Regions from separate parts of the Nocardia fodinahabitans genome, predicted to be linked through region 3. Evidence: riboswitches for the same ligand, from Rfam matches in the RefSeq annotation. Region 3 holds a riboswitch; each other region holds the start of a gene.
What was found. A riboswitch is a leader RNA that binds a small molecule or an ion and turns the genes downstream of it on or off. The one in region 3 is predicted to bind S-adenosylmethionine.
Positions count from the first base shown of each region.

Region 1: linked by a shared signal. The riboswitch ahead of NV348_RS18270 (aminotransferase class V-fold PLP-dependent enzyme) and the one ahead of NV348_RS21545 (bifunctional o-acetylhomoserine/o-acetylserine sulfhydrylase) in region 3 are both predicted to bind S-adenosylmethionine.
Region 2: linked by a shared signal. The riboswitch ahead of NV348_RS13645 (rhodanese-like domain-containing protein) and the one ahead of NV348_RS21545 (bifunctional o-acetylhomoserine/o-acetylserine sulfhydrylase) in region 3 are both predicted to bind S-adenosylmethionine.

Region 1 is NZ_JBRJJC010000001.1:3,928,989-3,939,037, forward strand. It holds gene NV348_RS18260 (Pls/PosA family non-ribosomal peptide synthetase) at 1-1,657, opposite strand, end outside; gene NV348_RS18265 (MarR family winged helix-turn-helix transcriptional regulator) at 1,814-2,248, opposite strand; SAM riboswitch class IV at 2,544-2,658, shown strand; gene NV348_RS18270 (aminotransferase class V-fold PLP-dependent enzyme) at 2,707-4,017, shown strand; gene NV348_RS18275 (excalibur calcium-binding domain-containing protein) at 4,529-4,684, shown strand; gene NV348_RS18280 (flavin reductase family protein) at 4,742-5,209, opposite strand; gene NV348_RS18285 (YbaK/EbsC family protein) at 5,372-5,848, opposite strand; gene NV348_RS18290 (crotonase/enoyl-CoA hydratase family protein) at 5,956-6,777, shown strand; gene NV348_RS18295 (MarR family winged helix-turn-helix transcriptional regulator) at 6,871-7,365, shown strand; gene NV348_RS18300 (MDR family MFS transporter) at 7,362-9,134, shown strand; gene NV348_RS18305 (sensor histidine kinase) at 9,142-10,049, shown strand, end outside.
Region 2 is NZ_JBRJJC010000001.1:2,908,195-2,918,243, reverse strand. It holds gene NV348_RS13655 (FAD-dependent oxidoreductase) at 1-1,287, opposite strand, end outside; gene NV348_RS13650 (Rv0361 family membrane protein) at 1,477-1,935, shown strand; SAM riboswitch class IV at 1,982-2,099, shown strand; gene NV348_RS13645 (rhodanese-like domain-containing protein) at 2,117-2,533, shown strand; gene NV348_RS13640 (O-succinylhomoserine sulfhydrylase) at 2,544-3,752, shown strand; gene NV348_RS13635 (heavy metal translocating P-type ATPase) at 4,302-6,668, shown strand; gene NV348_RS13630 (hypothetical protein) at 6,884-7,231, opposite strand; gene NV348_RS13625 (SPFH domain-containing protein) at 7,319-8,416, opposite strand; gene NV348_RS13620 (NfeD C-terminal domain-containing protein) at 8,431-8,664, opposite strand; gene NV348_RS13615 (DJ-1/PfpI family protein) at 8,785-9,408, shown strand; gene NV348_RS13610 (MarR family winged helix-turn-helix transcriptional regulator) at 9,408-9,857, shown strand; gene NV348_RS13605 (YceI family protein) at 9,932-10,049, opposite strand, start outside.
Region 3 is NZ_JBRJJC010000001.1:4,642,701-4,652,749, reverse strand. It holds gene NV348_RS21565 (FAD-dependent oxidoreductase) at 1-1,152, opposite strand, end outside; gene NV348_RS21560 (3-ketosteroid-9-alpha-monooxygenase, oxygenase component) at 1,166-2,359, opposite strand; gene hsaA (3-hydroxy-9,10-secoandrosta-1,3,5(10)-triene-9,17-dione monooxygenase oxygenase subunit) at 2,564-3,727, shown strand; gene NV348_RS21550 (NADP-dependent isocitrate dehydrogenase) at 3,910-5,127, opposite strand; SAM riboswitch class IV at 5,743-5,853, shown strand; gene NV348_RS21545 (bifunctional o-acetylhomoserine/o-acetylserine sulfhydrylase) at 5,934-7,250, shown strand; gene metX (homoserine O-acetyltransferase MetX) at 7,247-8,395, shown strand; gene NV348_RS21535 (TetR/AcrR family transcriptional regulator) at 8,409-9,053, opposite strand; gene NV348_RS21530 (oxygenase MpaB family protein) at 9,206-10,049, shown strand, end outside.

The DNA.
Region 1 (10,049 bases), 710 kb from region 3:
CCAGCTGGGCCGCCGACAGCGAGCCGCCGCCCAGATCGAAGAAGTCGGCGTCGAGATCGGTGGCCGCGGCGCCGAGGATGGCGTCCCACAGCCCGGCTACCCAGGCCGCCGTGCCCGCGAGACCGGACGCGGCCGGTTCCTCGGTGCTCGGCAGCGGCCAGGGCAGCGCGTCGCGGTCGACCTTGCCCGAGGTACGGGTCGGCAGGTCGGGGACGACCGCCAGGCGTGGCACCAGCGGGGCCGGAAGCTGTTCGGCCAGTATCTTTCTGGCCTTCTTGACATCGAAGTCGGGGCCCGCGCCGGTGAGATAGCCGACCAGGATCTTGTTGCCCGCCTTGGTGGTCCGGATGGCGGCGGCCGCGCCGCTGACACCGGGTAGGTGCTGCAGCGCGTTGTCGATCTCGCCGAGTTCGATGCGGCGGCCGCCGATCTTGATCTGGTCGTCGGCACGGCCGAGGAAGATCAGGCCCTGGAAGTCGTTGCGGACCAGATCACCACTGCGATAAGCGCGTTCCCAGCCCAGCGAGGGCAGGGGGGCGTACTTCTCGGCGTCCTTGGCCGGGTCCAGGTAGCGGGCCAGACCGACGCCGCCGATCACGAGTTCGCCGGTCTCGCCCTCGGGCACCGGGTTGCCCTGCGGGTCGACGACAGCCAGGTCCCAGCCGTCCAGTGGCAGGCCGATGCGGATCGGCATGCCGCCGTCGAGCAGCGCGGCGCAGGCGACGACCGTGGCCTCGGTGGGTCCGTAGGTGTTCCACACCTCGCGATCGGCACCGCCGGCGAGGCGTTCGGCCAGTTCCGGCGGGACGGCCTCGCCGCCGAAGATCAGCAAGCGCACCGAGTCCAGCGCCTCCGCGGGCCAGGTGGCGGCCAGCGTCGGCACGGTGGAGACGATGCTGATCTCGCGGCGCATCAGCCACGGGCCCAGGTCAGCGCCGGTGCGAACCAGATCGCGCGGGGCGGGGACCAGGCAGGCGCCGTGGCGCCAGGCCAGCCACATCTCCTCGCAGGAGGCGTCGAAGGCGACCGACAGCCCGGCCAGCACCCGGTCGCCGGGGCCGATCGGGGCATGTTGCAGGAACAGCCTGGCCTCAGCGTCGACGAAGGCGGCGGCATTGTGGTGGGTGACCGCGACGCCCTTCGGGGTGCCGGTGGAGCCGGAGGTGAAGATGATCCAGGCGTCGTCGGCGGGCGACGGCAGGGTGTTCCAGTCCGAGGCGGGCGTGCGGCCCGCGGCGGCGGTCGCCGACTCGATGCCCGCGCCGGTGGCCATTGCACTGACCCTGGCCTCGCCGAAGACCAGCCGGGCCCGTTCCTCCGGGTCGTCGGCGTCGACGGGGACGTAGGCGGCGCCGCAGTACAGAACGGCCAGGATCGTGACGTACAGCGCGGCGCTGCCCGAGGGCATCCGCACGCCGACCCGGTCACCGGGGCGCACGCCCGCCGCGGTCAGCTCGGTCATCCTGGCCTCGATCGCGGCGATCAGCTCCATATAGCTGAGCACGACGGTGCCGTCGTCGATGGCCGGTGCGTCGGGGTGGGCGAGGGCGGTGCTGGTCAGGATGTCTACCAGGGTGCGCGGTGGCGCGGCCAGGTCGGCGCGCAGTAGTGGATCACGCAACCGGCTCGCCGGGTCCTCAGTGCGTGGCTCGAGCATGGCGCTCAGTCCACCTCTCATCGGTCGACCCCCATCGGTGGTGTTTGTTGTTTCACGGGCGGGTTACCGGAGGGCAAACAGGATGGTCACCAGATGCCAACGGTACTCGGAGAAGGTGTGGCCGGACGGCAGCGCGAGGCGTGCCGTCGGCGCCGATCACGATGGCGACGGCGGTGATTCGCCGAGCGCGATCAGCGTCAGGCGGTGCAGGGTGCGCTGTTGTTCGGGGTCCAGCCGCTCGAGCACTCGCGCGGTGGCGTCGGCGATCAGGCGGTCGGTGCGCTTGCATTGCTTGCGTCCGGCGTCGGTGATCCGCAGCCGGTACTTGCGGCGATCCGACCCGTCGCGGGTGCGTTCGACCAGGCCCGCGCGTTCCAGCGCGTCGACCAGCCGGACGACTTCGCTGCGGTCGATGCCGAGCGCGTCGCCGACCTTCTTCTGCGTCAGGTCGGCGTTCTCCGCGATGAAGGTGAGCACCCAGTGATCGCGCAACGGGACGTCGATCTCGGCGTGCAGTGCCTTGGTGAGCCGTCCGAGCGCGTACACCGGGTAGCGCGGCAGGCCGCGGACGGAGTTCGAGTTCGTGGACATGATCGGCAACCCTAACAGATAGTGGGGCAACTCAATCATTTGGGTGATCCATCATGGATGAAGCAGATCGTTGAGCGGTTTGGGGAAAAGTGGCAATCCGATGGCAACCGGGTGTCCGGTCGGGATGTCCGATTCCGTTGTGGCCGTGGGGATTACCCCTCGTCCGGCGGGGACGGCCGCAGTGGGTGCCGGTGGCGTGATCGGCGCGGTCATGATCGCGGCAAACGTCGCGGGTTTCCGACGGGCCGATCGCGGTGGTTGACAGCTCGCGGGATCGTCTGTCAGTCTCGAAACCGGTCACGAGTACCAGCGACAAGCCCCGGCTAGCTGGTCGGCAACCCTCCTCCGCGGTGGGGTGCTCCGGGTGACGACCAGGCCGCCGTCCGCAGTGGGCGCGGCAAGCGCGGACTCGCAGCACCCTTGTCGGGAACGAGTCCCTGAGCCGACGGGATTTCGTCATGACCGCAGTTATCGACCCCACCTGTGCCCTGGCCGCCGTTTCCGGTGCGGACCTGCGGGTTCCGCTCGTGCAGGGCGGGACCAGCGCCTACGCCAACTTCGACCACGCCGCGAGCGCGCCGGCGTTGCGGCAGGTCACCGACCGGATTTCGCGGCTGCTGCCGTACTACGCCAGCGTGCATCGCGGCGCGGGCTACGCCTCGCGGATCGCCACCGAGTGCTACGAGGCCTCGCGTGGTGCGGTCGCCCGGTTCGTCGATGCCGCCGACGACCAGGTCGTCGTCTTCACCCGCAACACCACCGATTCGCTGAACCTGCTGGCCGGCTGCGTGCCCGGGGAGACCGTGGTGCTCGATATCGAGCATCACGCGAACTTCCTGCCGTGGACCGCGCGCGGGCGTCGGGTCGTGCGGGCCGCCGATACCGTCGAGGAGACGGTTCGCCGGGTCGTCGCCGAATTGTGCAGCAAGCCCGCCGCTTTGCTCGCGGTGACCGGGGCTTCCAATGTGACCGGTGAGGTGCTGCCGCTGGAGCGGTTGGCGACCATCGCCCACCTGTGTGGCGCGCGGATTCTCGTCGACGCGGCGCAGCTGGCGCCGCATCGACGGATCTCCCTGTGCGAGGACGGGATCGACTATCTCGCCTTCTCCGGGCACAAGTTGTACGCGCCGTTCGGTGCCGGTGTGCTGGTCGGCAGGCGGGACTGGCTCGATGCCGGTGAGCCGTACCTGGCCGGTGGCGGTGCGGTGCGCGAAGTCGGTGTGGCGCAGGTCGAATGGGCCGCGGCGCCGCAGCGGCACGAGGCGGGCTCACCGAATGTGCTGGGCGCGGCCGCCATCGCCGCCGCCTGCGACGCGCTCGCCGCGATCGACCCGGACGAACTGGTCGCCCACGAGCGCTTCCTGGCCGACCGGCTGCGTGCCGGGCTGGGTGCCATCCCGGGTGTCGACCTGGTCCGCATCTGGTCCGACAGCCCGGATTGCGTCGGCATCGTCGCCTTCACGGTGGCGGGGTACGCCCCCGGTGAGGTCGCCGCCTATCTCTCCGCCGAACACGCCATCGGCGTCCGCGACGGCCGCTTCTGCGCCCACCCCCTCCTCGCCGCCCTCGGCCTCGACGCCGCCCTGCGCGCCAGCATCGGCCTCGGCACCACCGCCGCCGACGTAGACCGCCTGATCACCGCCGTCGCCACCCTCGCCGAATCCGGCCCCACCTGGACCTACGCCGCCACCGACGGCCTCTGGAACCCCACCCCCGAAACCCGCCCCCTCACCCCCGACACCCGCGCCGCCCCCTGCCTCCTCGGCTGAGTCGTCGGCGATGCGGCCGACTCCGGTCCGGCCGCATCGGCATGTCTCCCTCAAAAAATGTTTGACGCGCCGCGGAATTGGGTAACAGGCCGTCGGCCGGTCGCGATGAGTCCTAAAAGCACTGCTCAGGAACTTAAGGGGAGATAGTGCCTCGACCGATTCAGCCGCCCGATCCGTGGGCCCGCCCGCCCCGCCCGCAGGACAAGAAGCGCCGCTGGCCCTGGTGGCCGGGATCGGGGTCGCCGGCATTGTCGGTCTAGCCGTGATCGGCGGTCTCGCCGACGACGGGTCCGCTCCGGCGACGGAACTTTCGACGACGTCGACCATCCGCCCCAGCGCGTCCTCGGCCACAACACTCTCGCCGACGACGACCACTGTCGCACCGACCACCGTTGTCGAAACTCCGCCGCCTCCGATCGTGCCGACGACCACGGTTGCCGCCCCGCCGCCACCAGTAGTCGTCCCCGCGCCGATCACGACTACCGTGCCGGTACCGGCGCCACGCGTCGTGGTGCCCGAACCGGAAGCGCCACCCACTCCCAGCGCCTATTACAAGAACTGCGCTGCCGCTCGCGCCGCGGGCGTGGCCCCACTTCACCGCGGAGAGCCCGGCTACCGCTCCGGCCTGGACGGCGACGGTGACGGCGTGGCGTGCGAGAGGGGCTGACCCGTCGGGCGGATGACATCACTCGACCGGACGGCGCTCGTCGGAGTTCGACCGCTGTCAGGTGTCGAGGGCGGTGGGGCGGTGGTATTTGCCGTTGTAGTAGAGGAGGGGGGCGGCGGACGGGGATTCCCGGGTTTCGTCGTGGACTCGGGTGACGAGGCCTACCGCGAGGGTGTGGTCGCCGATGTCGATGAGTTGGTGCAGGGTGGTGCGGAGCCAGATGGGGGTGCCGTGCAGGACCGGTTCGCCGGTGTCGAGGGTGGTCCACAGGGAGCGGTCGGTGAAGCGGTCGGCGGCGGTGCGGGAGAAGCGGTGGGCCAGGTGGTGCTGGTGTTCGCCGAGGAAATGGATGACGACCGAGTCGGCGGCGCGCAGGGCCTCGATGCTCGAGGAGGTGTGGGCGATGTTGAACGACACCAGGGGCGGTTCGAGGGAGAGGGAGGCGAAGGAGGTCGCGGTGAAGCCGACCGGGCCGTGCTCGGCACCGATCGTCACCACGGTGACGCCGGCCGGGTAGTGACGCATCGAGGCGCGGTACTGCTCGGCGGTGATCCCGCTCAGATCGTCGGGGACCACGAGGTCGGCCGGAGTCCGTCGCACTTCACTCACCGCCCCAAACTACGCCCGTGCCCCAGCGCCGCCCAGTGTCCGGGCGGCCGGTTCGACGCACATCACACTCGACGCGGCTCAGTCGACCTCGATCGGCAGTCCGGCGGTGATCCGGACCAGTTCGCGGAAGTTGGTGCGGAACACCGTGTTCGGATGACCGCCCGCGGCCCACACCTCGGTGTGCTCGGCCAGGGCGGTGTCGACCCAGGTGGGCAGGTTGGTGGGATGACCGACGGGGGCGGTGCCGTCGATCGGCTGCCCGGTGATGCGCTCGACCAGCGCGGTGGGCGCGGGGGTGAGGGTGCCCTCCAGGCGTTTGCCGGTGCGCGTCAGGTCGACCTGGTGGTGGTCGGCGACCAGCAGCAGGACGGGATCGTCGTCGAGCAGGAAGACCTGGGAGGTGGTGATCGCGGTGGGATGGGCGCCCATGGCGCGGGCGGCATCGGCCGCGGTGGCAGCGGGCGTCTCGGGCGAAACGATGACGCCGTGATGCCCGCGGGCGATGAGCGTATCGGCGACGCGGCATGCGACCGCCGGAAGAGACGACCTGCGCATGAAATCCAGAGTAGGACGATTGCGGGAAATATGCCGGGGGAGCGGGATTTTGGGGTTCACCCCGGGGGCTGCGCGCATCCCTGGCGGCGCGCCAATAGACTCGGCCCATGACTGATTGGCAAGCCTTCACCGTCGAGATCGCCGACCACGTTGCCCAGGTCACACTGACCGGGCCGGGCAAGGGCAACGCGATGGGACCCGATTTCTGGCGTGAGCTGCCGGAGATCTTCCGCGAGCTCGACGCCGACCCGCAGGTGCGGGCCGTGGTGCTCACCGGCGCGGGCAAGCACTTCTCCTTCGGGCTCGACCTGGCGGCGATGGGCGGCATGCTCGCCCCGGTGCTGGCCGACGACGCCAAGGCGGCGCCGCGCACCGAGTTCCTCAAGGTGGTCCGCGGCATGCAGGACTCGGTGACCGCGGTCGCCGAGTGCACCAAGCCGGTGATCGCGGCCGTGTCCGGCTGGTGCATCGGTGGTGGCCTGGACCTGATCGCCGCCGCCGATATCCGCCTGGCCAGCGAGGATGCCAAGTTCAGCCTGCGTGAGGCGAAGGTGGCGATCGTCGCCGACATCGGCTCGCTGCAGCGTCTGCCCGGCATCATCGGCGAGGGCAACCTGCGTGAGCTCGCCTACACCGCCAAGGACATCGATGCCGCCCGCGCCGAGCGGATCGGCCTGGTGAACGAGGTGTTCGCCGACCAGGAGGCCGTGGTGGCCGCCGCGCACGCGATGGCGCGCGAGATCGCCGAGAACCCGCCGCTGGTGGTGCAGGGCATCAAGGACGTGCTCGAGCACCGGACCGCCCCCGCGGTGGCCGACGGCCTGCGCTACGTGTCGACCTGGAACGCGGCGTTCCTGCCGTCCAAGGACCTCACCGAGGCGATCACGGCGGTGTTCCAGAAGCGCGCCCCCGAGTTCAAGGGCGAGTAAAGGCAGTTCAAACGGTTGCCCCGGCGACCGTTCTGTCTACATACTTGCATCACACAACTAATTGATTGATGCAAGTAAAGGTGAAGAGAATTGGTGGAGAACGAGCCCGCGATCGACGCGATCGCGGTCCAGCTCGTCCGGCTGCACCGCCTGCGGGACCGGACGCTGGCCCAGATCAAGGACCGCTCCGGCATCGACCCGGCGGGCTTCGTCGTGCTGTTCCGGCTGGTCTGCGACGGGCCGATGCGCTCGGGCGCGCTCGCCGAGGCCGTGCACTCGGACGCGTCGACGGTGAGCAGGCAGGTCGCCCAGCTGGTCGACCGGGGACTGGTGCGTCGCGTCGCCGATCCCGATGACGGTCGCGCCACCGTGCTGGAGGTGACCGACCAGGGCCGGGAGGTTGCCGAGCGGATCCGGACCCGCCGCCGCGAGTCGGTCGCCGTGGTCACCGAGGACTGGTCGAGCGAGGACCGCGCGACCTTCGCCGCGCTGCTGACGCGCTTCGTCGACGACTACGACGCGGCCCGCCCGACCCTGCTGACCCGCTCGACCGCACTGAGCACTACCGCGACGGAGAACGATTCGTGACGACAACCGCGGCCCCGGTGGAATCACCCGCCGGCTTCACCCACCGCCAGATCCTGACCATCCTGTCCGGCCTCATGCTCGGCATGCTGCTGGCCTCGCTCGATCAGACGATCGTGTCGACCTCGATCCGCACCATCGCCGACGACCTGCACGGCTATTCGCTGCAGGCCTGGGCGACGACCGCCTACCTGATCACCGCGACGATCAGCACCCCGCTCTACGGCAAGCTCTCGGACATGTTCGGCCGTAAGCCGTTCTTCCTCACCGCGATCGGGCTGTTCATCATCGGCTCGCTGCTGTGCACGTTCGCCACCTCGATGTACCAGCTGGCGGCCTTCCGCGCGTTCCAGGGTCTGGGCGCGGGTGGGTTGATGTCGCTGGCGCTGGCGATCATGGGTGACATCGTCAGCCCCCGGGAACGGGCCCGCTACCAGGGCTATTTCCTCGCCGTGTTCGGTATCTCGAGCGTGCTCGGGCCGGTGCTCGGCGGTCTGCTGGCCGGGCAGGACACCATCCTAGGCATCACCGGCTGGCGCTGGGTGTTCCTGGTGAACGTGCCGCTCGGCCTGCTCGCGCTGGTCGTGGTGACGCGGGTGCTGCAGCTGCCGCGCAAGCCGCACGCCACCTATCGCATCGACTTCGGTGGCGCGCTGGTGCTCGCGATCGGTCTGGTCCCGCTGCTGATCGTGGCCGAGCAGGGGCGGGAATGGGGTTGGGGCAGTGCGGCGTCGGTGGTCTGCTATCTGATCGGCGCGGCGGGTGTCATCGGGTTCGTCGCGGTCGAGAAGGTCATGGGCGACGCGGCGCTGATCCCGCTGCGCATCTTCACCAACACCACTTTCGCGCTCGGCGTGGTGATCTCGTTCGTGGTCGGTGCCGCCATGTTCGGTGGCATGCTGCTGCTGCCGCAGTACCTGCAGGTCGTGCGGGGCGCTGGTCCCACCGAGGCGGGTCTGCAGATGCTGCCGATGGTGCTCGGCCTGATGATCGGCTCGATTCTGTCGGGTCGGCTGATCTCGAAAACCGGCCGCTACCGGGCCTTCCCGGTGATCGGCGCGACGGTGCTGACCATCGGCCTGTTCCTGCTGCACCTGCTGGACGCGGACAGCCCGCTGTGGCTGGCGATGATCTTCATGGCGCTGACCGGATTCGGCCTCGGCAACCTGCTCCAGCCGATGACGCTGGCGCTGCAGAACGCGTTGCCGCCCGAGGATATGGGCGTGTCCACCGCGTCGGCCACCTTCTTCCGGCAGATCGGCGGCACCCTCGGCGCCGCGGTCTTCCTGTCGATCCTGTTCTCCCTGCTCACCCCGAACATCACCGAACAGCTGCAGCAGGCGGCCACCGATCCCACCTACCAGCAGGCCGTGATCGCGGGTGCGCAGAGCACCAACCCGGCCGACGCCGCGCTGGCCAAGGGCCTGCTGGCGCACGACACCTCGGCGGCGGGCCAGGTGCTCGAGGACAGCTCGATCATCCAGCAGCTGAATCCGGAGCTGGCCAAGCCGTTCCAGGTGGGCTTCGCCGACTCGATGTCGACGGTGTTCCTGGTGGCGACCGCGGTCGCGCTGATCGCGCTGCTGCTGGTGCTGTTCTGGAAGGAGGCCCCGCTGCGGATGCAGGGCGGCATCCAGGCGGCCGGTGACACGAAGGCCGCCGACGGTGCGGGCGCGCTGGTCGACACGGCGGCGCAGTCCAGCGCCGCGGATACCGACGGCAGCGACGACGACGCGGGTGGCCGGGTCCGGGCCGGAGCGCCCCCGGCATGATCTAGGGGTGAATCGAACCGACAGCGGCGGAGCAGGACGGCGGATCCGTCGGCTGCCCGCCGCTGTCGGCTATCTGCTGGTCGGCGGGCTGACCGGACTCGCGGCGCTGTTCGCGGTGGTCGCGCTGGCGGTCGTCGCCGCCATGAGCCTGATCGGAATCGGGATCCCGGCGCTGCCGGAGGCGGTGAAGCTGATCCGACCGTTGCTCACCCTGGAACGGCGCAGGGCGGGGCAGCGACTCGGCACCCCGATCATCCCGGCCTACCGGCCGCTGACCGGTGACCTGCGTGATCGGCTCGCGACCCTGGCGGCCGACCCGGCGAACCGCCGCGACCTCGCCTGGCTGGTCCTGCACGGCGTGATCGGGCTGCCGCTGGCCGCGCTGGCGGTGGCACTGCCGCTGAGCGCGGTGCAGCATCTGGCGATCCCCGTGCTGTGGTGGGCGGGGGCGGACGGATTGCCTGGGAGCAACGGGCTGATCGTGGATTCCTGGCCGACAGCCGCCCTGAGCGCGCTGATCGGTCTCGTGTTCGCCGCCGTCGTCCTGCGCTCGCCCGAGGCGGCGACGGCACAGGCGAAGGTCGCGCGAGCGCTGCTGGCGCCGGACGAGCACGCCCTGCTGGCCGACCGGGTCGCCGAACTCACCGCGACCAGGGCCGCCGCTCTCGACGCGCACGGCGCCGAACTGCGCCGCATCGAACGTGACCTGCACGACGGCGCCCAGGCCAGGATCGCCGCGGTGATCATGCAGCTCGGGCTGGCCGAGCAACTGCGCGACCGCGATCCCGACGCGGCGGATCGGATGGTGCGCACCGCCCAGGACACCGCGTCGGCGGCGCTGGCCGAATTGCGGGACGTGGTTCGCAGCGTCTACCCGCCGGTGCTCTCCGATCGGGGCCTGGCCAGCGCCGTCTC
Region 2 (10,049 bases), 1.7 Mb from region 3:
GAGGCGATACCAGCCGGCCCACGTGGTGAACGGGATGCCCTTGCTCTCGAGGAACGTGGTGACCGCGTCCAGCTCGGGCTGCGGCGCGGGCGCGAAGTCCTTGGCGTCGTCGAGCAGGCAGGCGATGGTCTCGTTGGCGTCGCCCTTGGTGTGGCCGATGAGGCCGACCGGGCCGCGCTTGATCCAGCCGGTGACGTAGGTGGCGGGCATGAAGCGGGCCGAGCCCTCGGCGGTCTCGTCGGAGATCACGCGGCCGGCCTCGTTCGGCACGGTGCCAGCCTGGTCGTCGAACGGCAGCTGGGTGATGTTCTGCGACAGGTAGCCCACGGCGCGGTAGATGGCCTGGACGTCCCACTGCTTGAACTCGCCGGTGCCCTTGACGTTGCCGGTGCCGTCGAGCTGGGTGCGCTCGGTCTTGAGACCGACGACCTTGCCGTCCTCGCCGATGACCTCGGCCGGGGACTCGAAGAAGTGCAGGAACAGCTTGTGCGGGCGGTTGCCCTGGTCGCGGATCGCCCACTGCTCGAGGGTGTTGGCGACCATGTCGACCTGCTTGGAGTTGCGGCGGGCGGCTTCGGAGCCCTCGTCGTAGTCGATGTCCTCGGGATCGACGATGACCTCGATCGTCGGCGAGTGGTCGAGCTCGCGCAGCTCGAGCGGGGTGAACTTGGCCTGGGCGGGGCCGCGGCGTCCGAAGACGTGGACCTCGACGGCCTTGTTGGCCTTCAAACCCTTGTAGACGTTCGGCGGGATCTCGGTCGGCAGCAGCTCGTCACCGGTCTTGGCCAGCACACGGGCCACGTCGAGGGCGACGTTGCCGACGCCGAGCACGGCGACCTTCTCCGCCTCCAGCGGCCACGACCGCGGCACGTCGGGGTGCCCGTCGTACCAGGAGACGAAGTCGGCGGCACCGTAGGAGCCGTCGAGGTCGATGCCGGGGATGGGCAGGGCGCGGTCGGCGTTGGCGCCGGTGGAGAAGATGACCGCGTCGTAGAACTGGCGCAGGTCGTCGAGGGTGATGTCGGTGCCGTAGTCGATGTTGCCGAGCAGGCGCACCTGGTCCTTGTCGAGGACCTTGTGCAGGGCGGTGATGATGCCCTTGATGCGCGGGTGATCGGGGGCGACGCCGTAGCGGATCAGACCGAAGGGCGCGGGCATGCGCTCGTAGAGGTCGATGCTGACATCGGCATCGGACTTCATCAATGCGTCGGCGGCGTAGATACCGGCCGGTCCTGCGCCCACGATCGCAATGCGGAGCGGGCGGGTCGCTGCACTCTGTTCGGTCATTTTCTACGCGCACCCTTTGGTCGAGAACTGTTGACGGCGTCTATTTAGCCTAGGCTAAGTTGACGATCCGGCTGCTGGCAGCTGCCTTCGAGGTCGGCAGCGCACCGCATTCTGGCGATTCTATCTGCGGCGTTGTGTCCACCCGGCGTGCGGTGTGGTTGCCCGCACCGGGTCTGTCAGGATTAGAGCATGAACGAGGAGCAGACAAGCTCGGAAGACCAGCCCATCGTGGTGGATCAGACCGACAAGCGTTCCATCGTCCCGTTCGTCGCGGCCGCGGTGATCGCGATCATCGTGCTCATCGGCATCGTGCTCGGCGGGCTGCTCTCGCCCGCTGAGAAAAATGTCACAGAGGCCGATCGCCTCGCGGCCGCTGTCACCAACTATATCGACGCGCGCTCCCGCAGCGAGCTGCGTCCGCCGCCCGGTGTCGCCTGCCCCGGCTTCGACGAGGAGAAGTCCGGCCTGTCGGAACGGCTCGGCGGCCCGAAATCGGCAGTGACGATCGACAAGAAGGGTTTCGACAAGGCGACCGTCAACGGCGATCGGGCCAAGATCGACGCCACCGTGCAGATCGGCGACACGCCGTCCACCAGTACCTGGAACCTGACCAGGGTGGACGGCAACTGGCTGGTCTGCACGCCGTAGCACTGTTTGACACGGTGGCCTGTGCCGGGGCAATCTCGAATCGCAAGGTCATGAGTGCCAGCGCCAAGCCCCGGCTCGCTGGTCGGCAACCCTCCTCCGCGGTGGGGTGCTCCGGGTGACGACCTGGCCGTGTGCCCGGAGAACCGGCACGGCAAGAGCGGATTCACGCAGGAGGTTCGACATGACTTACGCCGGCGACATCACCCCTGAGAAGGCGTGGGAGATCCTGGCCGAGCACCCGGGCGCGGTGCTGGTCGACGTGCGCACCGAAGGCGAGTGGGCACAGGTCGGCATCCCCGACACCAGCTCGATCGAGCGCCCGGCCCACTTCATCGAGTGGGTCGACGGCACCGGGACCCGCAATCCGAACTTCGGCGCGCAGCTCGAGCAGGCGCTGGCCGGTCGTCCGGACGACGCGCCCGTGGTGTTCCTGTGTCGCTCCGGGCAGCGCTCCATCGGCGCCGCGACCGTGGCGACCGCGGCGGGCATCGCCCCGTCCTACAACGTGCTCGACGGTTTCGAAGGCGGCCCCGACGCGTTCGGGCAGCGCGGCAGCGTCGGTTGGCGCGCGGTCGGCCTGCCGTGGCGTCAGGCATAAGGAGAACAGCATGATCACCGGTGGTTCGTTCGACAAGCCACTGCCCGAGGGCGTCGGCCCGGCCACCCTCGGCGTCCGCGGCGGCCTGCGCCGCTCCGGCTTCGAGGAGACCTCCGAGGCGCTGTACCTGACCTCGGGTTTCGTCTACGAGAGCGCCGAGGCCGCCGAGGCGTCCTTCACCGGTGAGGTCGAGCACTTCGTCTACTCCCGCTACGGCAACCCGACGGTGGCCATGTTCGAGGAGCGCATCCGGCTGCTCGACGGCGCCGAGGCCGCGTTCGCGACCGCGTCCGGCATGTCCGCGGTGTTCACCGCGCTCGGCGCGCTGCTGAAGGCGGGCGATCGCCTCGTCGCGGCGCGCAGCCTGTTCGGCTCCTGCTTCGTGGTGTGCAACGAGATCCTGCCGCGCTGGGGCGTGGAGACCGTCTTCGTCGACGGTGACGACCTCGAGCAGTGGGAGCAGGCGCTCTCGGTGCCCACCCAGGCCGTGTTCTTCGAGACCCCGGCCAACCCGATGCAGACCCTCGTCGACGTCCGCAAGGTCACCGAGCTCGCGCACGCCGCGGGCGCGAAGGTGGTGCTGGACAACGTCTTCGCCACCCCGCTGCTACAGCGCGGCTTCGAACTCGGCGCCGACGTGGTGGTGTACTCCGGCACCAAGCACATCGACGGCCAGGGCCGCGTGCTCGGTGGCGCGATCCTCGGCGCCCAGGACTACATCGACGGCCCGGTCAAGAACCTGATGCGCCACACCGGCCCCGCGCTGAGCCCGTTCAACGCCTGGACCCTGCTCAAGGGCCTGGAGACCATGCCGCTGCGCGTGCGCCAGTCCACCGAGTCGGCGCTGAAGGTCGCCCAGTTCCTGGAGGCGAACAAGTCGGTCAACTGGGTGAAATACCCCTTCCTGGAATCGCATCCGCAGCACGCCCTCGCCACCGCCCAGATGTCCGGCGGCGGCACCGTCGTCACCTTCGAACTGGCTGGCGACGACGGCAAGAAGCGCGCCTTCGAGGTCCTCAACCGCCTCCGCATCATCGACATCTCCAACAACCTCGGTGACGCGAAGACGCTGATCACCCACCCCGCCACGACGACCCACCGCGCGATGGGCCCCGAAGGCCGCTCCTCCATCGGCCTGTCCGACGGCGTGGTCCGCATCTCGGTCGGCCTCGAGGACATCGAAGACCTCCTCGGCGACCTCGACCACGCCCTGAGCTGAGCCCCGAAAGCGCCGACCCTGTCGTCGGCGCGCTACGCAGCCTGTCTGGCCCGCGCCGACTGGGCGTGTCGCTGAACACGGTCGAACGCATTGCCCGTGCGCGCGAGCCGGAACGTCCACGGCGACCACCGCAGTACCGGCCCTGCCTGGTCGACCCCTACCGAGACCACCTTCGCGCGCGCCGCGCCGCCGACCCGGGAGTGCCGCCGCGTGCGCGGAAATGACCGCCCTGGTCAGCCTGGTCCGCTACTCCGACACCGAATCCTGTTGGCATAGACCAAGGCGCGCTACCACCGAAATCGAGACAGAGCCAAGGTTCTGACACTCCCGCCATACGGGGCATCCTGCGTGCTGCGTGGCGTTCAGGGGTCACTGAAAGTACAGAGAGTCACCGCGGGTTGCGCTGTGTTGTCGCTGGGGGCGAATGGCATCTGGGTTGGGGAATTGCGGCCCTGTCCGAGAACGTGCGGTTCACGTTGTCTGGTGGTGAAGAGCCGATTGTCAGCAGGCTGGGTTCGGGAAGGAGAGGGTGTGGCCGGACCGAATTCGATGGTGGGGCGGTGGTCACAACGGGTCGCCGGGTGGGTGGAGCCGGTGCTGGTGGCGGTGACTGTCGCCATGCTGATGTTCGGGCTGCTTGCGTGGCTGTTCGGGCTGCACGGGGTGGCTGAGGGCGCCTGGATCGCGGCGACGGTGGTGGCGATCGTGCCCGCGGTGTGGTGGATGGTCGCCACGCTGCTGCAGGGTAGGACCGGAGTCGATGTGATCGCGGTGTTGTCGCTGGTGGGCACGTTGCTGGTGCACGAGTACTTGGCTGGTGCGTTGATCGCGGTGATGTTGGCGACCGGTCGTGCGCTGGACGCGGCGGCCGAGCGACGCGCCTCCCACGATCTGCGAGCCCTGCTCGAGCACGCGCCACGCTCGGCTCGCCGCCGTCTCGGCACAGAGGTGAGCGTGATCGGCTTGGATGAGGTCGCCGTCGGCGATGTGCTGGTAGTGGTACCGGGTGAGGTGGTGCCAGTCGACGGGCGAGTTCTCGACACCGTGGCCGTGCTGGACGAGTCGGTGCTGACCGGAGAACCGATGCAGGTCGAGCGCGGGATCGGGGAACCAGTGCGCAGCGGCGTCGTCAACGTCGGCGCCTCCTTCGAGATCCGTGCGACCGCGACCGCCGCGGAGAGCACCTACGCCGGAATCGTACGGCTCGCTCGAGAAGCCGGCGCCGAGAACGCGCCCGTGGTCCGGTTGGCCGATCGGTACGCGGCCTGGTTTCTGCCCCTGACACTGCTGGTGGCCGGGGTGGCATGGCTGGTCAGCGGGTCACTGGTGCGCGCGGTCGCGGTTCTGGTGGTGGCCACCCCGTGTCCGCTGCTGTTGGCCGCGCCGGTAGCTATCGTGTCCGGACTGTCGCGGGCCTCCCGCCAAGGAGTCGTGGTCCGCAGCGGCGGCGCGCTGGAAGACCTCGGTCGCGCGACCACCCTTGTGATGGACAAAACCGGGACTCTCACCGCGGGCCGACCCGCGGTCGTGGAGGTCATCGCCGCCCCCGGCCAGGATGCTGCCGAGGCATTGCGCCTGGCCGCGTCCGTGGACCAGCTGTCGCCTCATGTGCTGGCCGAGGCGATCGTCACCGAAGCGCTGGCCCGCGACTCGGCGCTGTCGCTGCCCACCGCGGTGATCGAACAGCCTGGCCGCGGCGTATCCGGCACCGTCGACGGCCGCCATGTCGAGGTGGGCAAACTGCCCGATACGGCGACCGGATCCCAGTGGGCGCGTGCGGTGGACAGCCGAGCGCGGTTGGACTCGGCGGCGATCGCGTGGATCGTCGTCGACGAGGTACTCCTCGGGGCGGTTCTGCTGCGGGATCGGTTGCGTCGGCACGCGCCGCGCACGATACGAAGACTGCGTGAGGCGGGGCTGAACCGGCTGGTGATGCTGACCGGTGACCGTCTCGAACCGGCCCGTGAGGTCGGCGCCGTGCTCGGCCTGGACCAGGTGTATGCGGGGCAGAGCCCTGCGGACAAGGTCGCCGCTGTGCGTAGCGAGCGTGAGCGCGCGGTGACGGTCATGGTCGGTGACGGTGTCAACGATGCTCCCGCCTTGGCCGCCGCCAGCGTCGGTGTGGCGATGGGCGCACGCGGGTCCACTGCCTCGTCGGAGGCCGCCGATATCGTGCTCACCACCGACCGGCTCGACCGGCTCGCCGACGCCATGGACACCGCCCGCTGGTCGCGCCGGATCGCCGTGCAAAGCGCTGTCGTAGGGATGAGCCTGTCGTTGCTGGCGATGATCGTGGCCGCCGCCGGGCTGCTCCTGCCCGCCGCCGGGGCCCTGCTGCAAGAGGGCATCGATGTGGCAGTGATCCTCAACGCGCTGCGTGCGCTGCGGGGCAATCCGGCCACCCGCACCGAAATGCCCGCGACAACCGAGAAACTCCTGCACCGCTTCGCAGGCGAACACGACACCTTGCGCGAGATGCTCACGCTGCTGCGTTCCGCCGCCGACCAGCTCGCCGATACCAACGATCCCGCGGCCCTGGCCGCCGTCGAGGACGCCCACCACTTCCTCGTGACCGATCTGCTGCCCCACGAACTGGCCGAGGAAACCCTGCTGTATCCGGCGCTGGCCGGCCCGCTCGGCGGCGCCGAGGCCACCGCGACGATGAGCCGCGCCCACGCCGAGATCCAACGGCTGGTCACCCGCATCGGCGCCCACCTCGACCGCGCCCACACCGCAGGCGCGATCACCGACGACCAGACCGATGACCTGCTCGCCTGCCTCTACGGCCTGCACACCTTGCTGCAACTGCACTTTCTGCAAGAAGAGGAGAACTACTTCAGCCTCACCGACGACGACGAACCCGAAAACGCCGCAACCTCCGTGCGCCCTCACCCATACGAACCCTCGAGCGGCTAGCCTCGCCGGGCGAGGAAGCACCGAGACGGTCAGCGACGCCTGCTGCAGCGGTACTTCTGCCCAATGTTGTCGGTAGCTGTGACAAGCGGCCCTTCTCTCGTCGTGCTGCTGCCCACGACGCTGGGGGGATGAGCCGACACGGTCGCATTGGTCCGGAGTTCACGGAATTCTCGGATATCGAACCCGGCACCAGGTAGTGGAATAGCCGATCGGCATCACGCCGACACGACGGCATCGAGTGTCTTGATCACCTGGTCGACCTTGTTGACGACGAAGAGTTCGGTGCCGGCGTCGGTGTCTATGCGCAGGCGGGTGCGCAGACCGCCGCTGAATATGCCGCCGTCCGGGTTTTCGCGGCCCACCGAGCGGAGCTGGGTCAGGGGGATTTCCCAGCGCATACCGCCGGTGATGGCGTCGAGGTGGTTCGGGACGAAGAGCAGGCGGGCTTCGGTGAGGAAGAGGCAGCCGCCCACGGCCCTGTTGCCCTGTGTTCTATTGGCGAGTTTGCGCCAGACGACGTTCTCCGAAGCGCCCAGCGCGGGGCTACCGATCCACAATCCCATCAGTCATTCCTCTGTTCGAGCTCGGCGTTCGTCCTCCTGAATCGGCAGCAGGCCGGGCACCGTTAATGGCGCCCGGCCGGTGTCGGATCAGGCGTTGTCGGTATCCCCGTTGGACAACGCCTTCTGCAGGGAGTTGAAGACGGTCAGACCCTGGCCGACCATGCCGTTGACCAGTTCACCGACGCCGTCGGGCCCGTTGAGGACGGTCAGGTTCGCGTTGGCGAGGCCGTTGGAGGCCTGCTTGACGATCTCGGGCAGCTGCTCGATGAGCAACTGGTCCAGGGCGATCCGGTTGTTGGAGGCGGCGGCCTCGGCCTGGATGCGGGTGCGATCGGCTTCGGCCTCGGCGAGGATCCGGACGCGCTCCGCCTCGGCCAGTGCGGGTTTCACGACTTCGGCCTGGAGTTCCTGCTCGCGCAGTTCGGCGTTCTTGCGAGCCTGCTCGGCCTGGGCGGTGAGGACTTCCTGGCGGGCGATGGCGTCGGCGAGCGGACCCGCCTGGGCCGCTTCGGCATTGGCCTTGTCGATGTCGCGCTGGTACTGCGCCTTGAGGATCGAGGTCTCCCGCTCGTACTCGGCGCGCCGGCGCAGCGACTCCTGTTCGGCCTCGGCGGCGCGCTGGGCGGCCTGGGCCTGGGCGATCTGGGCGTCGCGCTGGACGGCGGCGTTGTGCGGTGCGGCCAGGGCGTTGATGTAGCCGAGGTTGCCGTCGTCGATGGACTGGATCTGGAACGAGTCGACCCAGAGGCCGATATTGCCCATCTCGACCTTCGAGGCGAGCAGGACCTCGTCGGCCAGCTTCTGGCGTTCGCGGATGATCTCCTCCACCGTCATCGAGCCGACGATCGAGCGCAGGTGACCGGAGAAGATGCGGCCGGTGAGCACCGACATCTCTTTCTCCTGCTCGGAGAGGAAGCGCTGGGCGGCGTTGACGATGGACGGGGTGTCGTTGGCGACCTTGAACGCGATCACCGCGCGTACGTCGAGCTGGATCGCCTGCTTGGTGACGCAGCGTTCCTTGATCTCGGATTCGAACATGGCCAGCGACAGGTAGCGGACCTTACGGAACAGCGGAATCACCCAGGTGCCGCGGCCGATGACGACCTTGAAGGGCGCGTTGTCCTTGGTCTTGGCGCCACTGACCAGCATGGCCTCGTCGGGATCGGGGACGTGATAGCCCAGCATGTGAGCCCCTTCTCTCAGTTCTCTTGCGGCAGTTGCGGTGCGAGGGGAATCCAGATGACGACATCGACGATGCGGCCCGGATGGACCGCGACGATCAAGACGGTGGTCCCGGCCGCGATCGGCTCGTCGGCCCGTGCGATGTACAGCTCGGTGCCCCCACGAATCGCCACGAGTACTTCACCCAGCGCGCCTGCCCCCCGGATCGGTGACGTGATGGTGCCCGTCATGCCGTGCACGGGGTCGGTCATCGCGGCTGAACTCCTTGTCTCGCACCGAATGACGTCAGCGTACGATGCCTGGCCTTTCGATGGGTTCCAATTTCCTTATTGACAGCATCCTGTCAACTATGACAGGATGCTGTCATGACGATGCGAACAGTCCACATGGCCGTATACGACACCCTCGCCGACTGGGAGGTGGGTGCCGCCACCGCGCACATCGCCAACGGCAGCTGGCACCGCGAGCCCGGCACGTTCCAGGTGAAGACGGTCGGGCTGAGCACCGAACCGATCACCACGATGGGCCGCCTGCGGGTCACCCCGGACCTCGCGCTGGCCGATCTCGACCCCGCCGACAGTGCGATGTTGATCCTGCCCGGCGCCGATCTGTGGGAGGGCGAGGAGCTGGTGCCGTTCGCGGACAAGGCGCGCCGGTTCGTCGATGCGGGCGTGCCGGTCGCCGGAATCTGCGGCGCCACTTTCGGATTGGCCAAGGCGGGCCTGCTCGATGATCGCGCACACACATCCAATGCGGCCGAATTCCTGGTCTACAGCGGATATTCGGGTGCCGAGCACTATGTGGAGGCGCCGGCCGTCACCGATCGCGACGTGATCACCGCCGACGGTATGTCGCCGTTCGAGTTCGCCCGGGAGGTGTTCACCCGCCTCGACCTGTACGAACCGCACGTCATCGAGGCTTGGTACAAGTTGTTCGCGCACCGGGACCCCGCGGCCTACGCTGTGCTCGCCGAATACGAAGCCGCCAACGCTTGATGGGCGGCGAGCAAGAACTGTTCTCCACCGCGGCGATCACCTCGTTCAAGCTCAACGGCCAATTCCTCGCCATCGCCGAGGAATTGGCCGCCCCGGCCGGTCTCACCGCGGCCTGGTGGCAGGTGCTCGGCGCGGTGCTCGCCGAACCGCTCCCGGTCGCCGGTATCGCCCGCGCGATGGGCATCACCCGCCAGAGCGTGCAGCGCATCGCCGACCTGCTCGTCGACAAGGGCCTGTGTGAATACCGGCCCAACCCGGCGCACAAGCGGGCAAAGCTGGTCGCGGGGACGGAATCGGGCCGGGCGGCGGTCCAGCGCATCAATCCGCAGCACGCGAGGATCGCCCGCCGTCTGGCCGAGGAACTCGGTCCGGCGGAGTTCGCGGCGATCGTGGCCGCGCTGACTCGCCTGTCCGCCGCGGTCGAGGCGATCACCGTCGCCGATGGGTGAGGTCGTCGGGAGCTGACGCACGACGCCCCCGGCGCCGAAGTGGCGACGGGGGCGTCGGATTGTGCGGCCGGAGGTCAGCTCTGGAGGCCGACCTCGATCTCGAGGGTGAGGGTGATCTTGTCGCCGATGACGGCGCCGCCGTCGGGGAGCGGCATGTCGATGTCGAGGCCGAAGTCGCGGCGCGAGACCACG
Region 3 (10,049 bases):
CCGCCCGTCGCCGGTGACGGCGGTCGGGGAAGCCGAGTAGCGGAAGACGATCCGCTTGTTTCCCGGGGTGCGCGGACCGTGCGCGTATTCCTGCGCGATGGTGTGCTTGAGCCGCAGCGCGAACTCGGCGCCGGGATCGTCGAGCTCGGCCCGCGAGATCGGATCCAGTTCCAGATCACCGGGATCGACGATGATGTCGACGCCGTTGAGGTACCCCAGCGCCAGGAATTCCGGTGAGGTGTAAGCGGCCTGCAACGGCCCGCGGCGGCCGAGCACAACCACCTCGGTGATTGTGCTGCGGCGCAACGCGGCCAAGGCGTGATCGGCGATATCGGTGTGCGCCAGCTCATCCGGGTCCACCGTCAGCACCCGGGCAACATCGAGGGCCACATTGCCGTTGCCGATGATGACGGCCCGCTCGCCGGAGAGATCGAATGCCCGGTCCGCGTACTCGGGATGCCCGTTGTACCAGGCCACGAATTCGGTGGCCGAGTGGCTGCCCGGCAGGTCCTCTCCGGGCACGCCGAGGCGCCGGTCGGTGGCCGCGCCGACGGCATAGATGACCGCGTGGTGGTGGGCCATCAGCTCCTCGTGCGAGATATCCTTGCCGACCTCCACATTCAGCCGGTACTGCAGCGCGTCACGCCGGAAGGCCGATTCGAACTGGTCCACCACTGCTTTGGTGCCGGGATGGTCGGGCGCGACCCCGGAGCGGATCAACCCGTAGGGCGTTGGCAGCCGATCGAACAACTCGACCTCGACGTCCGCGCGACGCAGCAGTTCCGCGGCGGCGTAGCAGGCAGCCGGTCCCGCGCCGACGACAGCGACCCGCAGGGTGCCCAGCGCCCTGGGTACGCGCCCTGGCTCGGTCAGGGGTTCGGTGGTCGATTCCAGCGGATATCGCTGGAACCAGGCCGCATTGATGTCGCGGAACCGCTCCAGCGACGCGCTGAGCTCGTCCGCGGGGAAGATGGCGCCGACCGGGCAGGCATCGGCGCAGGCCCCGCAGTCGACACAGGCCACGGGGTCGATGTAGAGCTGCTCGGTGGTGGCGAATTCGGGTTGATCGGCGGTGGGACGGATGCAATCCACCGGACATTCGGGGATGCAGCCGGCGTCGTTGCAGCACCGCTGCGTGATCACATAGGCCATCGGGAGTCGATCCTCACGCGTTCGTCGGATGGGGTGCGGGGCCGGCTTTGCGGAGGTTCTCGGCGACTTCGGCTTCCCAGACCGCGTTGGCGGTGGTGGTGTCGACCTCGAACTCGAAGCGCTGCGAGGACTTCGGGTCCACGTCGGCGACATCGACGAAGAACTGGTCGTACCAGCGGCGCAATTGGTAGACCGGGCCGTCCTCGGCGCAGAGCAGCGGATTCTCGACCTTGGACTTGTGCTTCCAGATCTCCACGTCCTGCAGGAAGCCGACGGCGATGCCCTCGGTCATTTTCGTGGCCAGCCGCTCGGCCTGCTCGTCCGGCAGACCTTTCGGCTTCTCCAGCGTGATCCCGTACTGCAGCACGAACGAGTCCTGGGTGACCGGGTAGTGGCAATTGACCAGGACGCTGTTGACCTCGTAGCCGCTGTAGATGTTGGTCAGCGGGTTGATCATGTACGAGGGCCCGAAGTACGAGGCCTCCGATTTCAGCAGTGTGTCACCGCCGTACTTGTTCACGATCCCGACATCGGGGCGGCCCTTGGTCTCCAGGAACTGGGTGGCGATATGGCCCTCGAAGACGTTCTTGAAGTACGTCGGGAAGGCGTAGTGGATGTAGAAGAAGTGGGCCATGTCGACGATGTTGTCGATGATCTCGCGGCAGTTGGCGCCCTCGATCAGGATCGTGTTCCAGGTCCACGGCGTCCAGGCGGCGCTGTGGGTGTCGACGGGGCCGCCGTTGCCGTCGCTGTACGGTCCCTCGATATGGGGGATGGTCACCTCGGGTGCGGGCGCGTTGCCCTCGTGGTCGTGCCAGACGAAGAGCTGACCGTTGCGCTCGAGGCTGGTCCAGGTCCGGGTGCGGGCAAGCGGCGGGACCCGCCGCGCGTACGGGATGTCCCGGCATCTGCCGTCGCCACCCCAGCGCCAGTCATGGAACGGACAGGCCACCTCGTCGCCCTTGATCGTGCCCATGGACAGGTCACCACCCAGGTGCCTGCAATACGCGTCGAGCACCTGCAGGCGGCCGCTGGTGTCGGCCCAGACCACGAGCTTGGTGCCGAACGCCCTGATCGAGTGCGGTCTGCCGTCGCGGAAGGTCTCGGCGAGGCCGAGGCAATGCCAGCCCCTGGCGTAGCGGGTGGGCGCCGAGCCCACGTCGATCTCCCGGACCTGTCGGCCGCTGTCCTGGGCGTTCGTGGCCATCACCCACTCCTCGAGATGCTAGAACGAGTTACAGAATCGACACATTTTCGGGCGCCGGCCGTCGGCGAACCAATGGCCGAAAGTCCTAGATTTCAGGGACTTATTCCGTCCCGAACCAAGCCTTTTGGGTGCTCGACACTTTTTGTAACCGGTTCTAGTTTTGTGGCGCAGCAATCGCCCCTACCAGCCCGGAGTTTCGCGACAATGACCCAGGACATCATCGACCGAGTAGCCGCCGTGCTGCCGCGTCTACGTGCGCGCGCCCAGCAGACCGAAGACCTGCGCCGGATTCCGGACGAATCCATCGCGGACCTGCGCGACACCGGGTTCTTCACGCTCCTGCAACCGCGACAGTGGGGTGGCCACGCCGCCGACCCGGTCGTCTTCTACGACACCGTCCGCACGCTCGCGAGCGCGTGCGGGTCCACCGGTTGGGTGGCCGGCATCCTCGGCATCCACAACTGGCACCTGGCCCTGTTCGACCAGCGGGCACAGCAGGATGTCTGGGGCGCCGATACCGACGCGCGCGTCGCGTCCTCGTATGCACCCATGGGCGCCGCCACCAAGGTCGACGGCGGCTACCTGGTGAACGGCGCCTGGGCGTGGTCGTCCGGCTGCGACCACGCCGACTGGGTCTTCGTCGGCGGCCCGGTGCTCGCCGACGGCAAGCCGGTCGACTTCGGCAGCTACCTCATTCCGCGCAGCGACTACCGCGTCGACGATGTCTGGAACGTGGTCGGCTTGCGCGGCACCGGATCCAATACGGTCGTCGTCGACAACGTGCTGGTGCCGGAACACCGCTTCCTCAGCTTCCGGACGATGGCCGAATCGACGTCGCCGGGCCTGCGGACCAATGCCGATCCGGTCTACCGGATGCCCTGGGGCACAATCCATCCCACCACCATCTCCACCCCGATCGTCGGCATGGCCTATGGCGCGCTCGCGGCGCACATCGAGCACCAGGGCACCCGGGTGCGGGCCGCCTACGCGGGTGAGCACGCCAACGCCGACCCGTTCGGCAAAGTCCGCATCGCCGAGGCCGCCAGCGATATCGACGCGGCGTGGCGGCAGCTGTCCGGGAATGTCGCCGACGAGTACGCCTGCTTGTTGGCCGGCCGGGAGATCCCGTTCGAACTGCGCGCCCGGGCCCGCCGCGACCAGGTGCGCGCCACCGGCCGCGCCGTCGCATCGATCGACCGGCTCTTCGAGGCGGCCGGCGCCACCGCACTGACGAACAGCACAGCACTGCAACGGTTCTGGCGCGACGCGCATGCCGGTCGGGTGCACGCCGCCAACGATCCCGAGCGCGCCTACGCCATGTACGGCACACACGCCTTCGGCCTGCCGGTCGTGGACACGATGGTGTAACCCACGAGCCGGCTCCGGCCGCACGCGACGCAGCGCGCACAACGGCCCGGTGGGTGCCCCGGTTCTCGCGAGAACTGGGGTACCTACCGGGCCGGGCGAACTCCGCCCCCGCTGATCCGCCGGTCGCCGACGCGGGTCTCGCGCCGCCTGAGTCCGAATCGCCCAGCGGCGGGATCGCTACCTCACTTGAGGGCGCGCGCCAGGTTGACGTCGAGCGCGCCGAGGAACTCCTCGGTGCTCAGGTAGCCCTGGTCGCCGCCGACGAGCAGCGCCAGATCCTTGGTCATCTGGCCGCCTTCGACGGTCTTGATGACGACGTCCTCGAGCGCCTGCGCGAAGCCGATCACCTCGGGGGTGTTGTCCAGCTTGCCCCGGTGCTCCAGGCCACGGGTCCAGGCGAAGATCGACGCGATCGGGTTGGTCGAGGTCGGCTTGCCCTGCTGGTGCTGGCGGTAGTGCCGGGTGACGGTGCCGTGCGCGGCCTCGGCCTCACAGGTCTTGCCGTCCGGGGTGAGCAGCACCGAGGTCATCAGGCCCAGCGAGCCGAAGCCCTGCGCCACGGTGTCGGACTGCACGTCGCCGTCGTAGTTCTTGCAGGCCCAGACGTAGCCGCCCTCCCACTTCATGGAGGACGCGACCATGTCGTCGATCAGGCGGTGCTCGTAGGTCAGGCCCGCGGCGTCGAACTCGGCCTTGAACTCGGCGTCGAAGACTTCCTGGAAGGTGTCCTTGAACATGCCGTCGTAGGCCTTGAGGATGGTGTTCTTCGTGGAGAGGTACACCGGGTAGTTCTGCTGCAGGCCGTAGTTGAACGAGGCCCGCGCGAAGTCCTCGATGGACTTCTTGAAGTTGTACATACCCATGACGACGCCGCCGTCCTCGGGCATCTTCACGACCTCGTGCACGATCGGCTCGCTGCCGTCCTCCGGGGTGAAGGTCAGCGTGACGGTGCCCGCCTCGTAGACCTTGAAGTCGGTGGCGCGGTACTGGTCGCCGAAGGCGTGGCGGCCGATGATGATCGGCTTGGTCCAGCCGGGCACCAGGCGGGGCACGTTGGAGATGATGATCGGCGCGCGGAAGATGGTGCCACCCAGAATGTTACGGATGGTGCCGTTGGGCGAGCGCCACATCTTCTTGAGGCCGAACTCCTTCACCCGCGCTTCGTCCGGGGTGATGGTGGCGCACTTCACGCCGACGCCGTGCTTCTTGATGGCATTCGCGGCATCGACGGTGACCTGGTCATCTGTCTTGTCGCGATACTCGATGCCGAGGTCGTAGTACTCGAGGTTCACGTCGAGATACGGGTGGATCAGCTTGTCCTTGATGAACTGCCAGATGATCCGGGTCATCTCGTCGCCGTCGAGTTCTACGACGGTGCCTTCAACCTTGATCTTGGACATGGATCTTCGTGTCCTCCTCGGTGGGTGCCCTTATTGCACGGCCAGGCGAACACGCTTGTGAGCGGACCCCAGCAGTTCCAACAGACAACGTATATGCCCCGCGTTGTCTGCGGGACGTGTGGTGCAAACAAGACGAGCGTACTGCTGCCCCCCACCTCACCGCGATGGGAGGGCCCGCTGTGCGGGACTCCGCTCGCCGCGACGCCGATCAGGGCGCGAGTGACCGAAGACACTGCCGGCCGGTGCCCGGCATACGCTCGCCTCCCAACCTACTCGGCGGGCGCCTCGCCAAGTGCGCTGTTCGCCGTTACCGCCCGGTACGCAGCGCCGATCCGAGTCCGGGGCCAGCGGCTGAATCCGAAGACGATCGGCACCGGGCCGAGCGTCACCGTGACGGCACCGGGCACGCCGTAGCCGCCGAGGCACGGCGAACGCACCCCGCAGACCGCGGCCGAGGAACAGCTGCGACCCGTCCTGCGCGGCTCCGCCGCAGCTGCGGCGCCCCGCCGGAACTCGACACGCCAGGGCCCGGCACACCGGCGACAGAGTGATCCAGGCGACGAAACCGGGGGAAGTTTCCGCGCGGACGCAATGGCCGGTTAACATGACGGCCAAGGTCATGAGTACCAGTGCCAAGCCCCGGCTCGCTGGTCGGCAACCCTCCAGCTGCGGTGGGGTGCTCCGGGTGATGACCGGGCTCTCGAAGGCCGAGAGCAAGCGCGCATCGCAGGAGGCCCCCATGTGTTGTTGTCCGTCGATCCAACCCATCTGACGCGATATACCGGCGAACAACCCTGGAGCTTTACATGACCGACTCCACCCTGCCCGAGAACTGGTCCTTCGAGACCAAGCAGGTCCACGCGGGCCAGGCCCCCGACGCGGCCACCAACGCGCGGGCCCTGCCGATCTACCAGACCACCTCATACACCTTCCGCGACACCGATCACGCCGCCGCGCTGTTCGGTCTCGCCGAGCCGGGCAACATCTACACCCGGATCATGAACCCCACCCAGGACGCGGTCGAGCAGCGCATCGCCGCGCTCGAGGGTGGCGTCGCGGCGCTGCTGCTGGCCTCGGGCCAGGCCGCCGAGACCTACGCGATCCTGAATCTGGCCAACGCGGGCGACCACATCGTGTCCAGTCCGCATCTCTACGGCGGCACCTACAACCTGTTCCACTACTCGCTGCCCAAGCTGGGCATCGAGGTCTCCTTCGTCGAGGATCCCGACGATCTGGCGCAGTGGCAGGCCGCCATCCGGCCCAACACCAAGGCCTTCTACGGCGAGACCATCGCCAACCCGAGCAGCGCCGTGTTCGACATCCCCGGTATCGCCGAGATCGCGCACAAGGCGGGCATCCCGCTGATCGTCGACAACACCGTCGCGACCCCGTACCTGATCCAGCCGCTGGCCCACGGCGCCGACATCGTCGTGCACTCGGCGACGAAGTACCTGGGCGGGCACGGCGCGGCGGTGGCCGGCGTGATCGTCGACGGCGGCACCTTCGACTGGACCGTGCGCGACGCCGACGGCAACGCCCGCTTCCCCGGTTTCACCGTGCCCGATCCCAGCTACCACGGTGCGGTCTTCGCCGACCTGGGCGCGCCCGCCTTCGCGCTCAAGGCGCGCGTGCAGCTGCTGCGCGACCTGGGTGCGGCGGTGTCGCCGTTCAACGCGTTCCTCATCGCCCAGGGCATCGAGACGCTGAGCCTGCGGGTCGAGCGGCACGTGGCCAACGCCGAGGCCGTGGCGAAGTTCGTCGCCGAGCAGCCGGGCGTCGAGGCCGTCCACTACGCGGGGCTCGAGACCTCGCCGTGGCACGCGCGGGCCAAGCAGCTGGCGCCCAAGGGCGCTGGCGCGATCGTCGCGTTCGAGCTGCGCGGCGGTGTCGACGCGGGCAAGAAGTTCGTGGACGCGCTCAGCCTGCACAGCCATGTCGCTAACATCGGTGATGTGCGTTCTCTCGTGATTCACCCGGCGTCCACCACGCACTCGCAGTTGACGCCCGAAGAGCAACTGGCCTCCGGCGTCACCCCGGGGCTGGTCCGGCTCGCCGTGGGCATCGAGGGGATCGACGACATCCTGGCGGATCTGCGCGCCGGTTTCGCGGCGGCGAACACGTGACTGTGAGCACCGAATCGCCGATCGCCCGTCCCGCGACCGGGGTGGCCCTGCTGCCACCGCCGGACGGGCGACTCGGCGTGGTCGCCATCGGGGATGTGGTGCTGGAGAACGGCGCCGTGGTCCCCGATGTGCGGCTGTCGGTGCAGCGCTGGGGTGAGCTCTCGCCCACGCTCGACAATGTCGTGCTGGTCGAACACGCCCTCACCGGCGACTCCCACGTCATCGCCAGCGCCGACAATGCCCAGCCCGGCTGGTGGGAGGGCATGGTCGGCCCCGGCGCGCCGATCGACACCGACGAGTGGTGTGTGATCGCGACGAACGTGCTCGGCGGCTGCAAGGGCAGCACCGGGCCGTCCTCGCTCGCGCCCGACGGCGCGCCGTGGGGTTCGCGTTTTCCCGACCTGACCATCCGTGACCAGGTCACCGCCGAGGCACAGCTGCTCGATCTGTTCGGGATCGAGCGGCTGGCCGCCGTCGTCGGTGGGTCGATGGGCGGCATGCGGGTGCTGGAGTGGATCGTCGGACAGCCGGGACGGACGGCGGCCGCGCTGGTGCTGGCCGTCGGCGCCCGCGCCACCGCCGACCAGATCGGCACCCAGACCACGCAGATGGCCGTCATCAAGGCCGACCCCGACTGGCAGGACGGCGATTACCACGGCACCGGCCGCGCGCCGATGACCGGCATGGGCCTGGCCCGGCGCATCGCGCACCTGACCTACCGCACCGAGGGCGAACTCGACCACCGCTTCACCAATCGTCCCCAGGGCGACGAGGATCCGTGGACGGGCGGGCGCTACGCGGTGCAGAGCTATCTCGAGCACCAGGCCGAGAAGCTGTGTCAGCGGTTCGACCCGGCCACCTACGTGCTGCTCAGCGAGGCCATGAACCGCCACGACATCGGTCGCGGCCGGGGCGGGATCGCCGCGGCGCTGGCCGCGACGACGGTTCCGGTCGTGGTGGGCGGCGTCGACTCCGATCGGCTCTACCCGCTGCACACCCAGGCCGAGCTGGCCGAGGGGCTGCCGGGCTGCGCCGGGCTCGAGATCGTGCACTCGCGCGACGGACACGACGGCTTCCTCACCGAGGCCGCCGCGGTGTCCAAGCTGCTCACCGAAACCATGCGGCTGGCCCGCGAGAACCGCTGACGCCCAGGCTGTTTCAGTCCCGCGTCGTCCCGGCCAGCAGGGTCATGATCGAGCGCACGTAGTCCTGGAGCCGTTCGCGCGGATACTCCTCGGGCTCGCTGACCGCGAGCCTGCCGAGCATCTCGGCGACGGTGAGGGTCGAGTTCGCGAGCAGGCCCGCGTCCATCGCCGACCAGCGCGGTGACATGGCGATGCCAACGCGGACAAGGGCTTCCGCACGGGCCAGGATCTCCGCCCTGGCCGTCGTCAGCGCCGCGCGATACTCGTCCGGCGCGCTCGCCGGGGTCGCCAGGATCAGCCGCCAGCGGGTCGGATTCGCCAGCGCCACACCGACGAACGCCTCGACCGTCGCCGAGGCGGCGGCGAGCGGATCGGTGTCGAGCAGGTTCTCCGGCAGGGTCTCGGCGATCTGCTCGAGGCCGCGTTCGCGTTCGCGTGCCAGCAGGGCCTCGACGAGTTCGGCGCGGGTCTTGAACACGGTGTAGAGCACCGGTTTGCCGACGCCCGCCTCCTGCGCGACGGCCTCCATGCTCAGTTCGTGCAGTTCCATCCGGCCGAGTACGGCGAACGCGGCGTCTAGGAGCTGAGCCCGGCGTTCGTGCGGTGGCAGGCGCGGGGCATAGCGGCGCCGCGGTCGTTGTTCCTGCGTCGCGGTCACGCGCTCCTCCTGTCGTTGCCCAGACGATACCCCGGTGGCGGCCACTCGGCATCAATCCTACGCAATCGTTGTATTCACTTCGGGCAATTGCTACGATGGTGTTGTATTCATTGGCGAGGGGCGTCCTCGGCAACTGCAAAGGAGCAGGTGCAATGGCATTCGATGCGTCGACTCTGCGTCGCGACGACTACGGCTTCTTCGGGCCGGACTCCCCCACCTGGAAGGTGTGGGCGGCGCCGACCGCGCTGATCGGCTTCCAGCGCGCGGTCACCCTCGAGCACTTCGACCCGTTCCTGACCGCCGCGGTGGCCGATTCGCACGGGATCTACGACAATCCCGCCACCCGCCTGGACCACACGCTGTCCTACTTCCTGCTGGTCGCGCTCGGCGACGGCCGCACCGCCATCCAGGCCGCCGAGCACCTGATGAAGGTGCACGCACCGATGACGGGCATCGAACCGATCAGCGGCAAGCGCTACAGCGCCAACAACCCCGACTCCCAGCTGTGGATTCACGTCACCGGCTGGCATTCGGTCCTCAAGGCCTACGAGATGTTCGGCCACGGCCCGCTGAGCCCCGCCGAGGAGGACCGGTACTGGGCCGAGTGCGTGATCGCGGCCGAACTGCAGACCTGCAAACCCGCGGACGTGCCACGCAATCGCGACGAGGTGCGCGCCTACTTCGCGCGGGTCCGGCCGCAGTTGTGCGTCAGCGAGCGGGCCGTAGCGGCGATGCACTTCCTGCTGTGGCCGTCGGCGAACAAGGGCATGACGTTCGCGGTCGGCGGCCGGGTGCTGTCGCTGGCGACGATCGCGACGCTGCCCACCTGGATGCGCAAACTCGGCCGGTTCGATCTGCCGGGCATCGTCGACGCGTCGGCGCGGGTCCCGTGGAAGGCGCTCGTGTGGGCCACCTCGCGCCGCGACAATCGCGGACTGATCCTGGCCAGCCCGTACGTCGCGAAGATGACCGGGCAGATCCTGGCCGCCCACGCCG